2 regions of the Streptococcus sp. 151470009-6 genome follow, and region 2 is predicted to be linked to the other one. Evidence: predicted binding sites of a transcription regulator. Region 2 holds the regulator's gene; the other holds the start of a gene.
The links. The regulator CtsR, encoded in region 2, represses protease genes until heat stress. The targets are predictions, from matches to a motif close to TTGGTCAAAAAAGGTCAAANA.
Positions count from the first base shown of each region.

Region 1 (7,966 bases), on a different contig from region 2:
CAATTCAGCTGTTTCTTGTGGGTTCATCCCAGCTGCAGGTTCATCCAAAAAGAGGATTTTAGGTTCTGTTGCCAGAGCACGAACGATTTCTAATCGACGTTGTTGACCATAGGCCAGATTCTTCGCAAAAGTATCTGCGTCACCATCCAAATCAAAGATCTTCAGCAAGTCCAAAGCTTTGCTTTTTAATTCTTCTTCATTCTTATAAAAAGCTGGTAGGCGTAGAAAGCTCGCAAGGACATGTTGTTTATGATGATTGCTAAACGCAATCAAAACATTTTCCAAAACTGTCAAGTCCTTGAACAAACGAATATTTTGGAAAGTACGACTGAGTCCAAGTGAAGCAATCTTATAGGGAGTTTTCCCATTTAGGAGGTGACCATCTAGAGTCACAGTACCTTCACTTGGTTCATAAACACCAGTCAAGAGATTGAAAAGGGTTGTTTTACCAGCGCCGTTTGGTCCGATCAAACCAACCAATTCTCCCTCGTTCAATTCAAGAGTGACATCTCCAACAGCTGTTAGACCGCCAAAATGTTTGGTTAACTGTTTAACTTCAAGTAATGCCATTAGTTTTGTCCCTCCTTCTTAGATTTTTTAAAGAAACGTGATAGACTCAATTCCCATGTTCCAAGGAGTCCGCCTGGTCTGAAAATCATGACCAATACAAGGGCCAAAGCGTAGATAATCATACGTACGCTAGCTACATCTTGAAGGAGCATATTTAAAATTCCTAAAACAATCGCTGAAACGATGGTACCAGTAATAGATCCAAGTCCACCAAATACAACGATAATCAACACGTTGATGGAATTAATAAAAGTGTAATCTTTTGGGACAACAGAACCGATAAAACCGGCCTGAAGTGAACCAGCAATACTTGCTGTAATGGCACCAAAGACAAAAGCGATAATCTTGATCTTTGTAGTGTTTACCCCAACGGACTCAGCAGCAATCTCATCCTCACGAACAGATAGAGTAGAGCGTCCAATTGGACTACGTAAGAAGTTGAGAGTTGCAATAGTTGTGATCACCACAAATAGATAAACCATTTGCCAGTTGGTAAAGTTTGGAATACCCAAGATACCAGCGGCACCGTTGGTCAAACTTCCACCATTAATGATAAAGATACGAATGATTTCTGAAACACCTAGTGTCGCAACAGCCAGGTAGTCACCCTTCAAACGGAGTGTTGGAATCCCAACGAGCAAAGCAACTGCACCAGAAATCAAGGCGCCCAAGAGCATTGCACCAAAGAAGGCTCCATAGGTTGGTGATTTTGAGCCAACAATCGCTGCTGCATAAGCCCCAATTGCCATAAAACCTGCATGACCAAGTGAGAATTGTCCTGAAAAACCAACGATTAAGTTCAAACCTACTGCAAGGATGATATTAATCCCAATTTGTTCTAAAATTTGTACATGGAATAGATTGAGAACACCAGCAGAAACCAGTACGCTAATCAATCCATAACCCGCTAACAGAAGGAATAACCAGAGAATATTTACTTTAAGATTTGTCTTCATTGTTTACACCTTCTCTTTCACATTCTTACCAAGGATACCCGCAGGTCGAACAATCAGAATCAAAAGCAAAATTCCATATACGATAGCATCACGGAAATCAGACATACCGAAGGCAGTTGCAAAAGTTTCCAACAAGCCAATAACAAATCCCCCTAGAGCTGCACCAGGAATAATCCCGATACCACCAAGTACAGCTGCAACGAATGATTTTAGACCTGGAGTCACACCCATCAAAGGTTCAAGAGAGTTGTAGTAAAGGGCAATGAGGACACCTGCTGCACCAGCAAGAGCTGAACCCAAAGCAAAGGTAAAACTGATTGTACGATTTACATTAATTCCCATCAATTGAGCTGCATCACTATCAACTGATACAGCACGCATCGCTTTCCCCATTTTTGTTTTTTTGACGATCAATTGCAATAAAACCATTAACAATATAGAAACTGTTAAAATCATCAATTGAACATTTGTCAAGCTAATTGGCCCAAAATCAAAGCGAATTGTTTCAATCGCTTGAGGGAAAGCACGAGTATTGGCACCTACTAGATAAACCATCCCATATTCCAGTAGGAAGGACACTCCGATGGCAGTAATCAATACAGAAATACGTGTAGAGTTTCGCAGAGGACGGTAGGCAAGAAATTCGATCACAACACCAAGTAGTGCAGTTCCCGCCATTGAAATAATTAAAGCTAAAAAGAAATTCATTTGGAAAGAATTAATCAAAAAGTAACCAATAAAGGCACCCATCATATAAATATCACCGTGGGCGAAGTTAATGAGTTTGATAATTCCATAAACCATGGTATAACCTAGGGCCAAAAGTGCATAAACACTACCCAGAATTAGACCATTCACAAGTTGTTGGAGCATAGCATTCACTCTTTTCTATCCTTATTTTTTAGAAAATTTCATTATTTTCACAAGTTCATAAACACCGAAACAGGGAGTGAGTCAAAGGCTCATTCCCCATTTCAAGTACTATTCTAATGTTATGGTTTTACAACTTCTGCTTCTTCAACTTTACCATTGTTCATGGTCATCATGTAAGCAGTTTTCACTGTATTGTGGTCAGCATCAAAGCTTGTTTGACCAGTTACACCATCAAAATCTTTGGTTTTAGCAAGGTTGTCCTTGATTTCACCTGAGTTTTTAGCACCTTTTGCAGCATTTGCTACTAGGTAAACTGAGTCATAGGCTAAAGCTGAGAATGTTGAAGGTTCTTCGTTGTATTTAGCACGGTATGCTTCAAGGAAAGCTTTAGCTTTTGCAGAAACATCAACAGTAGTTGAGAATCCTGAGATGAAGTAAATGTTTGATGCTCTTTCAGCAGTTGCTTGTTGAACAAATTCTTCACCGTTAAATCCATCACCACCAATGATTGGTTTATCAATTCCCATTCCACGAGCTTGGTTTACAATTTTACCAGCTTCTGTGTAGTAACCTGGAACTACGATAGCGTCAAACTCTTTCCCTTTCATTTTAGTAAGGGCTGCTTGGAAGTCAGTATCACCTGCTACAAACGTTTCATCTGCTACAATCTCACCCTTATAGGATTCGCGGAATGATTTAGCAATACCTTTAGCATAGTCACTAGCATTATCAGTATAAAGAACAACCTTCTTAGCATTCAATTTGTTTGTTACATAGTTAGAAATAATCTTCCCTTGGAAGCTATCTTGGAATGTTCCAATAAATAAGTAATCTTGACCTTTAGTCAAACCGTCTTGAGTAGCACTTGGTGAAATCAATGGCACTCCAGCTTTAGTAGCGTTAGCTACAGCTGCAGCAGTTGCACCAGATGTCGCAGGTCCTACAATAGCTGCTACTTTTGATTGGGTAACAAGGTTTGTTGTAACAGAAGCTGCTTCAGCAGTTTCTGACTTGTTGTCTTTGTCTACAACTTCGATTTGTTTTCCATCGATTCCACCTGCAGCGTTGATTTCGTCTACAGCAAGTTGGGCACCTTTTTGTTCAGCTGTACCGTAAGCAGCTACAGCACCTGTCTCTTCAAAGTTAAAACCGATTTTGATTGTTTTTTCGTCTACTGGATTTCCAGTTGTGTTTGACGCTCCTGATTTAACTTCACCACATGCAGCAAGAAGGGCCACACTAGCAAGAGCCACAAAAGATAGGGCAAATTTTTTCTTCATTTTTAATCTCCTTATAGTCGTTTCAAAAATTGTATGTTAAGAATATACCGAATTATCAGAAAATTGTCAATACATTTATTTATTTTTTTAAATGATAACGTTTTCTTCGTTACGATAGAGATTGCCAACAAAGGGAGTCTCTAACTCTTGAATATGACAAGGCCTTACCTTTTTGATAAATCGTTCCTTAGCTAATTTCTCAACCAAGCTTTCTAGATTCTCAGTCGGAACATAAAGTTGCAGGTAGCGATGCTTTTTAGAATGATAGAAAATGTCTCCATATTCCTGTAGTTTTTTCGCATCTCTATTATAGTAGAGATAGATGATTAATCCTGATCGATTTGTTTTTTCAAACATGAGGAAGCCTCTTTCTAAGAAATCTTATCCTATTATATCAAAAAAAGCAAACTCCGTCGAGTTTGCTTTCATGCATTATTAGTTCAAAGAATTGTTAGCCATGATTTCATCAATAAAGCCATATTCAAGTGTTTCTTGGGCACTCATCCAGTAATCACGTTCCGCATCTGCATGAATCTGTTCAACTGATTTACCAGAGTTATCTGCAAGGATTTTTTCCAAGGTCTTACGGGTTTTGAGCAAGTGTTCTGCAGCGATTGCCATATCTGTTTGTTGGGTACCACCACCGGTTCCACCCATTGGTTGGTGAATCATGTACTCTGCATTTGGAAGCATGAAGCGTTTGCCTTTTGCTCCACTTGATGCAATAACAGTCCCCATAGATGCAGCCATTCCCATCACGATGGTTTGGACATCTGCCTTGATAAAGTTCATAGTATCAACGATTGCCAAACCAGCTGAAACAGAGCCTCCAGGTGTGTTGACATAAAGGTAAATATCTTTTGTACTGTCTTGGGCATCCAAGAAGAGCAACTGGGCAATAACGGAGTTGGCCATATTGTCTTCGACTGGACCTGTTAGCATGATGATGCGGTCTTTCAGAAGACGAGAGTAAATATCATAGGAACGTTCTCCACGGCTTGTTTGTTCGATAACTACAGGAATCATTTATTTCTCCTTTTAACTTTTATTTTTGTTAGTCACATGACTGAAGTTATGACTATTATAATATTTTGGTCAAAAAAGGTCAAATCTTTGCTCTATTACCTAAACAGAAACAAAAACTCAACCTCCTTTCAAGTCAAAAACGAACTTCTAGTTTCAATATTTACTTTGGAATTTTATTTAGTACCAAACAAGCGGTCTCCAGCATCTCCAAGACCTGGAACGATATAACCGTGTTCGTTCAAGCGTTCATCCAAGGCTGCAGTAAAAATTTCTACATCTGGATGTGCTTCTTGGAGAGCTTTCACTCCTTCTGGAGCAGATACTAGGCAGACAAACTTTATATTTGAAGCACCACGTTTTTTAAGGGAATCTACAGCCAAGATAGCTGAACCACCTGTTGCCAACATTGGGTCCACTACAAAGATTTGACGTTGGTCAATGTCCTCAGGCAATTTCACCAAGTATTCAACTGGTTGAAGGGTTTCTTCATCACGGTACATACCAATGTGCCCAACTTTCGCTGCTGGAACCAAGCTCAATAGTCCATCGACCATTCCGATACCTGCACGCAAAATTGGGACAATCGCCAATTTTTTACCAGCCAATTGTTTTTGAACTGTTTTTGTGATTGGTGTTTCGATTTCCACATCTTCAAGTGGAAGATCACGAAGTACTTCATATCCCATCAACATTGCAATCTCATCTACGAGCTCACGAAAAGCTTTTGTAGAAGTGTCTGTACGACGCAAGATTGACAACTTGTGTTGAATAAGTGGATGATTAATGACTTCAATTTTTCCCATTTTCTGAATTCCTTCTTTCAATTTATTCTTCTCATTATACCAAAAAATGGTTTAAAAATCTCTCTAAACCATTCATTTTTTTTAATTCTAAATTAAATTGGCTTCCTGGATAGCTCCTTGAACAGTCTCAAGTGGTAAATGGGTCAGCTCGGTCTCTTTTTCTTGATAGAGGTATTTGGCATAGTCATCCATACGGTACTGGTTGATATAGACTACACGTTTGCAACCGACTTGTAAGAGTTGTTTTGTACAGTTCAGACAAGGGAAATGGGTCACATAAGCTGTAAATCCTTTCGGAACCCCTCGCTCGGCTCCTTGTAAAATGGCATTGACCTCGGCGTGAAGGGTTCGGACACAGTGTCCTTCAATAACTAGACATTCATGGTCAATACAGTGCTCAGTTCCTGATACAGAACCATTGTAGCCTGTTGAAATGACCTTATTATCCTTTACTAGGACAGCTCCCACCTTGGCACGTTTGCAGGTCGAACGATTGGCAATCAGTAAGGCTTGAGCCGCAAAGTACTCATCCCAAGCCAGTCTTTTTTCTGTCATAAGTCTTCTCCTTATCCCCTATTTTTTGAAAAATGGCAAGCGTAAATCCGCAATTTTTTCAGCTGGAACCTTCATTCCATCCTTGATCCATTTGAGTAGAACCGATACGATGGCAGAACTCCAAAAGGAATGAAGGTAGCTGCTGACGCCTTTTGATTTTCCGTGGTATTTTTCCAGAAATTCCTGCATAGCTTGGACAAAAATCTTTTCCAAGTGGTAGTCCAAAGCAAGTTGGATAACCTTAGCTTCTTTCTTGGCTGCCCGAAAAAGATGAACCCAGACCAGATAAAGATCCGTTTTGACATCGTAATGGCTCAACTGTTCCATGATATTGTGAACACTGCGTTTAAAGACGCTTTCCAAAATCTCTTCTTTGGAGTCATAATTTCGATAGAAGGCAGCACGAGAAACGCCCGCCCGTTTGACCAGCTCTGAAATGCTGATCTTGGCTAAGTCTTTTTTTTCCAGAAGTTGCAAAAGAGCCGTCTCAATCGCTTCTCTGGTCAAGAAATTGGATTCTTGATTTGATTTTCTGAGATTTTCAAGTGATTTTTCAGATATTTTGCGTTCAGACATAACAATTTCTTTCTACTTGTGACAACAGAGAGGTGGTACTTTTGTTTCAAGGGCTTTCATGATATAATTGTAAAAAAAGACAGAACCTTTGTCAATGTATAAGTGACAAAGATGGAGAATTTCTATGACTTGGAAGATTGTAGCTGACTCTGGTTGTGATTATCGTCAACTGCCTACTCTTGCTATCGATACTGAATTTGTGAGTGTTCCTTTAACCATTCAAGTAGCTGATCAGGTCTTTATCGATGATGCCAATCTCGACATTGACCACATGATGGAAACTATGTATGCAACTTCTGAAGCTTCAAAATCAGCATGTCCTAGCCCTGATGATTACTTGCGTGCTTTCGAAGGCGCCAAACATATTTTTGTGGTGACGATCACTGGAACTCTCTCTGGTAGCCACAATAGTGCACAATTAGCTAAAAACATTTATCTTGAAGAACACCCTGACATTCAGATTCATGTAATCGACAGCTTATCAGCTGGTGGGGAAGTTGACTTGATCGTTGAAAAAATCAATGCCTTGATTGACCAAGGACTTTCTTTTGAAGAAGTGGTTGAAGTTATTACTACTTATCAAGAAAAAACTAAGTTGTTGTTCGTTCTTGCCAAGGTTGATAACCTGGTTAAGAACGGTCGCTTGAGCAAGCTTATCGGTACTGTTGTCGGGCTTCTCAATATCCGTATGGTTGGTGAAGCAAGTGAAACTGGAACCTTGGAACTTCTCCAAAAGGCTCGTGGTGCTAAAAAATCTCTTCAGGCTGCCTATGAAGAACTCATCAAGGCTGGTTATGCTGGAGGCCGTATCGTCATGGCTCATCGCAGCAATGAAAAATTCTGTCAGCAATTGTCAGAACGCTTGCTGGAAACATTCCCCCAAGCTGAAATTAAGATTCTTCCAACTTCTGGACTTTGTAGTTTCTATGCAGAAGATGGCGGTTTGTTGATGGGATATGAAATTAACTAAGATTATGAGCAACAAGAGATGCCAAGCATCTCTTGTTTTTTGTGGTACAATAGAGCTATGAAACATTTTGATACTATTGTCATCGGTGGAGGGCCTGCTGGCATGATGGCTACCATTTCCAGTAGCTTTTATGGTCAGAAAACTCTTCTCATCGAAAAAAATCGGAAACTCGGAAAAAAATTAGCTGGTACTGGTGGTGGCCGTTGCAATGTCACCAATAACGGAAGCTTAGATGACCTTCTGGCTGGAATTCCTGGTAACGGGCGCTTTCTATACAGTGTCTTCTCCCAGTTTGATAACCATGATATCATCAACTTTTTCACGGAAAACGGTGTTAAACTCAAGGTTGAAGACCAC
Region 1 is NZ_JBSEZF010000001.1:91,627-99,592, reverse strand. Features, by position in the region: gene ACUW6H_RS00510 (ABC transporter ATP-binding protein) at 1-570, opposite strand, end outside; gene ACUW6H_RS00505 (branched-chain amino acid ABC transporter permease) at 570-1,526, opposite strand; gene ACUW6H_RS00500 (branched-chain amino acid ABC transporter permease) at 1,530-2,399, opposite strand; gene ACUW6H_RS00495 (ABC transporter substrate-binding protein) at 2,519-3,679, opposite strand; gene ACUW6H_RS00490 (YlbG family protein) at 3,767-4,036, opposite strand; gene clpP (ATP-dependent Clp protease proteolytic subunit ClpP) at 4,115-4,705, opposite strand; gene upp (uracil phosphoribosyltransferase) at 4,879-5,508, opposite strand; gene ACUW6H_RS00475 (deoxycytidylate deaminase) at 5,596-6,063, opposite strand; gene ACUW6H_RS00470 (TetR/AcrR family transcriptional regulator) at 6,082-6,639, opposite strand; gene ACUW6H_RS00465 (DegV family protein) at 6,764-7,609, shown strand; gene ACUW6H_RS00460 (NAD(P)/FAD-dependent oxidoreductase) at 7,667-7,966, shown strand, end outside.
Region 1: a site for CtsR is predicted at 4,771-4,791, ahead of clpP (ATP-dependent Clp protease proteolytic subunit ClpP). Genes of this name have one in related genera too.

Region 2 (7,966 bases):
GTAGTCGTTAAAGATAACGGCCAAGGTCAACTCGTTGCAACTCCAACAGGTGCTGAAAACCTTACTTTCACAAACGTTTATAAAGCTAAACCAGCTAAAGAAACTATCACAGCTACTAAAGTCTTGAACGGTAAAGCGCTTGAAGCAGATAAATACGAGTTCGAACTTAAAGAAGGTGACAAAGTCGTTGACACAGCTACAAATGCTGCAGACGGTACTGTGACTTTCAAAGAAATTGAGTTCAAAACAGCAGGTGACTACACTTACACTATCACTGAAAAAGCAGGTAGTGAAGGGGGTGTGACATACGACACTGCTAAACACGAAGTTAAGGTAAAAGTTACAGATAACGGTCAAGGCCAACTTGTTGCAGCTGTTACAGGTGACAACCCAACCTTCACCAACACTTATAAAGCAGCTACAACAAGTGCTACTATCACGGCTACTAAAGTCTTGAATGGTAAAGCCCTTGAAGCAGGTAAATATGAGTTTGAACTTAAAGAAGGTGACAAAGTAATCGGAACAGCGACAAACGCAGCAGACGGTACTGTTACTTTCGAAGATATCAAGTACGCAGCAGCAGGCAACCACACATACACTATCACTGAAAAAGCAGGTAGTGAAAAAGGTGTGACATATGACACTGCTAAACACGAAGTTAAGGTAGCAGTTACAGATAACGGTGCAGGCCAACTTGTTGCGACTGTAACTGATAACAACCCAACTTTCACCAATACTTATAAAGCAGCTACAACAAGTGCAACTATTACAGCTAAGAAAGTCTTGGATGGTAAAGCTCTAGAAGCTGACAAATATGAGTTTGAACTTAAAGAAGGTGACGAAGTCGTCGCAACAGCTAAAAATGCTGCAGACGGTACGGTTACTTTCAAAGATATTGAGTACAAAGAAGCAGGCGACCACACATACACTATCACTGAAAAAGCAGGTAGCGAAGCAGGTGTGACATACTCAACAGAATCTCACACAGTTAAAGTGACTGTAGTAGATAACGGTCAAGGTCAATTGGTTGCGACTGTAGAAAATGCGGATGCAGAACGTGTCTTCACTAACACTTATAAAGCAGCTTCAACAAGCGCGACAATCAAAGCTAAGAAAGTCTTGAATGGTAAAGAACTTGTAGCTGATGCATATACTTTCGAATTGAAAGAAAAAGATGCAGTTGTAGCTACGGCTAAGAATACTGCTTCAGGCGAAGTTGCCTTTAAGGTTGACTACACAGAAGCAGGCGAGCACACTTACACTATCACTGAAAAATCAGGAACAGAAGCAGGTGTGACTTACTCAACTGAATCTTACACAGTTAAAGTGAATGTAGTAGATAACGGTCGAGGTCAATTGGTTGCGACTGTAGAAAATGCGGATGCAGAACGTCCATTCACAAACGTTTATAAAGCCGCTGAAACAGATGCTGTAATCAAAGCAACTAAGAAGATTACAGGTAAAGAACTTGTAGCTGATGCTTATACTTTCGAATTGAAAGAAAACGATGCAGTTGTAGCTACGGCTACGAATACTGCTTCAGGAGAAGTTGCCTTTAAGGTTACCTATACAGAAGCAGGAGAGCACACTTACACTATCACTGAAAAAGAAGGTAGCGAAGCAGGTGTGACATACGATACTGCTACACATAAAGTGACAGTTGAAGTTGTTGATAACGGTGCAGGCAAACTTGTTGCGACTGTAACTGACAACAACCCAACCTTCACAAACACTTATGTTGCGTCTTCAACACAAGTAACTTTCACAGCTAAGAAAGTCTTGAACGGTAAAGGTAAAGAACTTGCAGCAGGTCAGTTTAAGTTTGAACTTAAACAAGGTGACACAGTCGTTGAGACAGCTACAAATGCTGCAGACGGTACTGTTACTTTCAAAGCAATTGATTTCGCAACAGCAGGAGAGCACACTTACACTATTACTGAAGTAAAAGGTGACGATACGAATATCAAATATGATGAAAATTCTTACAAAGTGACAGTAACAGTGACAGATAATGGTGCAGGTCAACTTGTAACAGAAGTTACAGGTAACAACCCAACAATCACTAACACGTATACTGAACCGAAAAAAGAAGAACCTAAGGAAGAACCTAAGGGTGAACAACCTAAGGGAGATTTGCCAAACACTGGTGGAGCAGACTTTACAGCATTCTCTACTATTCTTGGTCTAGTTCTTGCAGCTTTGGCAGGACTTGTATACCGTGCTAAAAAAGTTGACTAATCTTAACTTTGAATAAAGCAAAATGATGGTGACCGTTTTACGGTCCCATCTTTTTGTTTTTGGATATTTTATAATAATCTTCGCAACTTGCTCCCTTTTCCTTTAAAAAAATCAAAAATTTCGGTATAATAGTCAAAGATAGTCAAGGTTCAAAGAAGGAGTTTGATTTACTATGAGATTTAAAAATACATCAGATCATATCGAAGCCTATATCAAGGCAATTTTAGACCAATCTGGTATCGTGGAATTGCAGCGGAGTCAGTTGGCGGATACCTTTCAGGTTGTGCCGAGTCAGATCAACTATGTCATCAAGACACGTTTTACTGAAAGCAGAGGATACTTGGTTGAGAGTAAGCGTGGTGGCGGAGGCTACATTCGCATAGGACGGATTGAGTTTTCCAATCATCATGAGATGCTCCGCGATTTGCTGTACTCGATTGGTGAGCGAGTTAGTCAGGAGATTTATGAGGATATTCTCCAGCTTTTGGTGGAGCAGGACTTGATGACCAAGCAGGAGATGACCTTGCTGACTTCTGTAGCAACGGATCGTGTCCTAGGGGAAGAATCCTCAGTTGTCCGTGCCAATATGCTCCGACAGCTATTACAAGAGGTAGATAGAAAAGAGAAGTAAGATGAACTATTCAAAAGCATTGAATGAATGTATCGAGAGTGCCTACATGGTTGCGGGCCATTTTGGAGCTCGTTACCTAGAGTCTTGGCATCTATTGATTGCCATGTCTAATCACAGTTACAGTGTGGCAGGGGCGACTCTAAATGATTATCCTTATGAAATGGACCGTTTAGAAGAGGTTGCTTTAGAACTGACTGAAACGGACTATAGCCAAGACGAAACCTTTACGGAATTGCCCTTTTCCCATCGTTTGGAGGTTCTCTTTGCAGAAGCAGAGTATGTGGCCTCAGTGGTCCATGCTAAGGTGCTAGGGACAGAGCATGTCCTCTATGCGATTTTGCATGATGGCAATGCCTTGGCAACTCGCATTTTGGAGAGAGCAGGCTTTTCTTATGAAGACCAGAAAGATCAGGTCAGAATTGCTGCTCTTCGTCGCAATTTAGAGGAACGTGCAGGTTGGACAAGAGAAGACCTTAAGGCTTTGCGTCAACGCCATCGCACGGTAGCAGACAAGCAAAATTCCATGGCCAATATGATGGGCATGCCTCAGAATCCAAGTGGCGGTCTAGAGGACTACACGCATGACCTGACGGAGCAAGCGCGCTCTGGCAAGTTAGAGCCAGTTATCGGTCGTGACAAGGAAATCTCACGTATGATTCAGATTTTGAGTCGGAAGACCAAGAACAATCCTGTCTTGGTTGGAGATGCTGGTGTCGGAAAAACAGCTCTGGCCCTTGGCCTTGCCCAGCGTATTGCTAGTGGGGATGTACCTGCGGAAATGGCCAAGATGCGCGTTTTGGAGCTTGATTTGATGAATGTTGTTGCGGGGACACGTTTCCGTGGAGATTTTGAAGAGCGCATGAACAATATCATCAAGGATATCGAAGAAGATGGTAAAGTAATCCTCTTTATTGATGAACTTCACACCATCATGGGTTCTGGTAGCGGTATTGATTCGACTCTAGATGCGGCCAATATCTTGAAGCCAGCCTTGGCACGTGGAACTTTGAGAACGGTTGGTGCAACTACTCAGGAAGAATACCAAAAACACATCGAAAAGGATGCTGCCCTTTCTCGTCGTTTTGCCAAAGTGACGATTGATGAGCCAAGTCTAGCTGATAGCATGACTATTTTGCAAGGTTTGAAGGCTACCTATGAGAAACACCACCGTGTGAAAATCACAGATGAAGCTGTCGAAACAGCTGTTAAGATGGCACATCGTTACCTGACCAGTCGTCACTTGCCAGACTCTGCTATCGACCTCTTGGATGAGGCAGCAGCAACTGTGCAAAACAAATCCAAGCATGTGATAATGGACGAATCCGACTTGAGTCCAGCTGACAAGGCCTTGATGGATGGCAAGTGGAAACAAGCAGGCCAGCTAATCGCAAAAGAGCAGGAAGTCCCTGTCTATAAAGACTTGGTAACAGAATCTGATATTTTAACCACTTTGAGCCGTTTGTCAGGAATTCCAGTTCAAAAACTGACACAAACGGATGCCAAGAAATACCTGAATTTGGAAGCGGAACTGCACAAACGTGTCATCGGTCAAGATCAAGCTGTTTCAAGTATTAGCCGTGCCATTCGCCGCAATCAGTCTGGTATTCGCAGTCACAAGCGTCCGATTGGTTCCTTTATGTTCCTAGGGCCGACAGGAGTCGGCAAGACCGAATTGGCAAAGGCTCTGGCAGAAGTTCTCTTTGATGACGAATCAGCCCTTATCCGCTTTGATATGAGTGAGTATATGGAGAAATTTGCGGCCAGCCGTCTCAATGGAGCTCCTCCAGGCTATGTGGGCTACGAAGAAGGTGGGGAGTTGACTGAGAAGGTTCGCAACAAACCATACTCCGTTCTCCTCTTTGATGAGGTAGAGAAGGCCCACCCAGACATCTTTAATGTCCTCTTGCAGGTTCTGGACGACGGTGTCTTGACAGATAGCAAGGGACGCAAGGTGGACTTTTCAAATACTATTATCATCATGACGTCAAACCTTGGTGCGACGGCTCTTCGTGATGACAAGACTGTTGGCTTTGGCGCTAAAGACATTCGTTTTGACCAGGAAAATATGGAAAAACGAATCTTTGAAGAGTTGAAAAAAGCTTATCGACCAGAGTTTATTAACCGTATTGATGAAAAGGTGGTCTTCCACAGCTTAGATAGCAAACACATGCAAGAAATTGTCAAGATTATGGTTAAACCATTGATTGCTAGCCTAGCAGAGAAAGGCATCGACTTGAAACTGCAAGCTTCAGCGTTGAAGTTACTGGCAAGCCAAGGTTATAATCCAGAAATGGGAGCTCGCCCACTTCGCAGAACACTGCAAACAGAGGTGGAAGACAAGCTAGCTGAGCTCCTCCTCAAGGGAGAACTGGTAGCAGGCAAGACTCTCAAGATTGGTGTCAAAGCTGGTCAATTAAAATTTGATATTGCTTAAAACTAGAGAATCAGGAGGAATCCTGATTCTTTTTTGCTACTTTTTTATAAAAAATGATAAAAAACTATTGACAAAACAAAAATATAGTATATAATAAAAACATAGAAAACAAAAATATCAAAAAGTATAAAAAGGTAAAACGTTTATGAAAAAGAAAACAGCAGTGGTATTTGGGACCTTTGCCCCTCTCCATCAAGGGCATATCGATCTGATCCATCGAGCGAAGCGTCAGTGTGACCAGGTCTGGGTAGTCGTTTCAGGCTACGAGGGAGACCGAGGGGAGCAGGTAGGTTTAAGTCTTCAAAAACGATTTCGCTATATCAGAGAGGCTTTTCGTGACGATGAGTTGACCTCTGTCTGCAAACTGGATGAGACCAACCTTCCCCGTTACCCTATGGGCTGGCAGGAGTGGTTGGACCAGATGTTAGTGGAGATTTCCTATGATGAAACCCAGCAAGAACTGACTTTCTTTGTGGGAGAACGTGACTACCAGCAAGAATTATCTAATCATGGCTTTGAGACCGTTTTGCAAGAAAGAAAGTTTGTTATCTCAGCGACTATGATTCGAAAAAATCCAAGCAAATATTGGAAATATATTGCTCAACCCTTCCGCCGTCAATTTACAAAGAAAGTGTTGATTATGGGAAGTGCCAGCAATGGGAAGACCACTCTGGCCAAGGATTTGGCAAGGTATTACGATGCGCCGGTCAGCCTGGAATACGCACGTGAGTACCAGATCAAAAACAATATCCGCGACGATGAATTGACTCCAAAGGATTACTACTATCTCCTTTTAGGGCAGTATGACCAGACCTCTAAGTTAATTGACAGTAATGCCAATCGAGGCCTAGTGATAGCTGACACAAACTCTTTAGTAACCAAGGGCTACTATGACTATTACATGGAGGCTGAGGATCAAGAGGATTTATCAGGAGAAACCTTTGACAATCTCTTTGTTTCGATCTTGGCTAAGGAAAAATGGGACTTGATTCTCTTTGTGCAACCTGTCGGCTCCTATGTCAATGACGGGTTTAGAGATATGACCATGGCGGAAGACCATATTCGTCACAGTTTTTCCCAGCATTTGGATCAGATGAGAGAGCGATATTTAACCACCATTCCACTAGTTTATCTAGCTGAGGATTACCTAGGAAATTATGAAGCAGCCAAAGTGGCTATCGATACTATTTACCAAGCAGATTAGGAGAAAATGATGAAAACAGTAACTAAAAAAATCACACAATTTATCGAAAACTTTAAAAATGTCCATGCAGAAGCCCGCAAGATCGGTTTTGTAGGAATCATGCGCCTGCTCTGGAAAGATCTCTTTGTCGGTCGTAGTCTTTTCCAGTGGTTGTATCTCATCGCCTTGTCGAGTGTTCCCTTGATCTTAGAGTTCACGCAAAATACAGAAAGCCATGACTGGTTGAGCTTGTTTGCATCCTGGACTGGGATTGTCTGTGTTATCTTGGTAGCAGAAGGGCGTGCAAGCAATTATCTCTTTGGGGCTATTAACTCGGCTATCTACTTGATCTTGGCAATGAATGCGACTTTTTATGGCGAAGTCTTGACGACCGTTTACTTCTTTGTCATGCAGCCGATTGGTCTCTATGCTTGGTTGTCCAATCGTATCAATGACCAAGGAAAACCAGAAGAATCCCACTTTGAAGCTAAGAAATTATCTGTTCTTGACTGGCTCAAGTACTTGGTCTTGACTGCTATTATCTGGATTGGCATGGGCTTGGCTTATCAAAGTATCCATAGTGCTCGACCTTTCCGTGATAGTGTAACCGATGCGACCAATGGTGTTGGTCAGCTCTTGATGACACGTCTTTACCGCGAGCAATGGATTTTCTGGATTGCAACCAATCTCTTTAGTATCTACCTCTGGTGGGGTGAAAATATCCACATTCAAGGAATGTACTGGGTTTACACACTGAACAGTCTAGTGGGATGGTACCAATGGACCAAGGCAGTTCGAAAGGAGGCTTAAAATGGTAGACACGAAGATTCCAGCGGGGATGACGGAAAAAGAATATTATGAAATTCATGCCAGTCAGGAGGAGTTTTTAGACTGGTACTACAGGCAGGAACTCCCTCAATATGAAAAACCAAGTGTGACAGTAGATATGGTGGCCTACTGCTTTGTCGAAGGAAAAATCAAGCTCTTACTGATCCGTCGCAAGGCCCACCCTTATCAAAACTGTTTGGCTCTGGTTGGAGGCTTTATGGACAAGGGAGAAGATGCTGCACATGCCTGTCAGCGCGAAGTGAGAGAAGAAGTCAATCTGGATCTTCCTTTGGAAAAAATCGAGCAATTGATGACCGTATCGACTCCTGGTCGTGATCCACGTGGCTGGACGGTGACCATTGCCCACTTGGTGTACCTACCTAGTCGTGCCTTAGATCTCGTTCAGGCTGGAGATGATGCTAAGGATGTGGTTTTTGTAGATGTCGATTTCCAGACAGGCAAATGCTACCTTGAGGGAGTCGAGCTGGACGAGAGTGCCTTCGCCTTTGACCATTATGCCATTATCCAAGAATCCATCAAACGAATCCAAGGCCGTCTCGACTGGAATCCGACTTTCCTTTATCTGCTGGAGGAGGAGTTCACTGTCTACGAAGGAACCGAACTAGTCAATCTCATCAATCCCGGTCGCCCA
Region 2 is NZ_JBSEZF010000003.1:8,848-16,813, forward strand. Features, by position in the region: gene ACUW6H_RS05135 (Spy0128 family protein) at 1-2,238, shown strand, start outside; gene ACUW6H_RS05140 (CtsR family transcriptional regulator) at 2,411-2,869, shown strand; gene ACUW6H_RS05145 (ATP-dependent Clp protease ATP-binding subunit) at 2,871-5,303, shown strand; gene ACUW6H_RS05150 (AAA family ATPase) at 5,449-6,507, shown strand; gene pnuC (nicotinamide riboside transporter PnuC) at 6,517-7,296, shown strand; gene ACUW6H_RS05160 (NUDIX domain-containing protein) at 7,298-7,966, shown strand, end outside.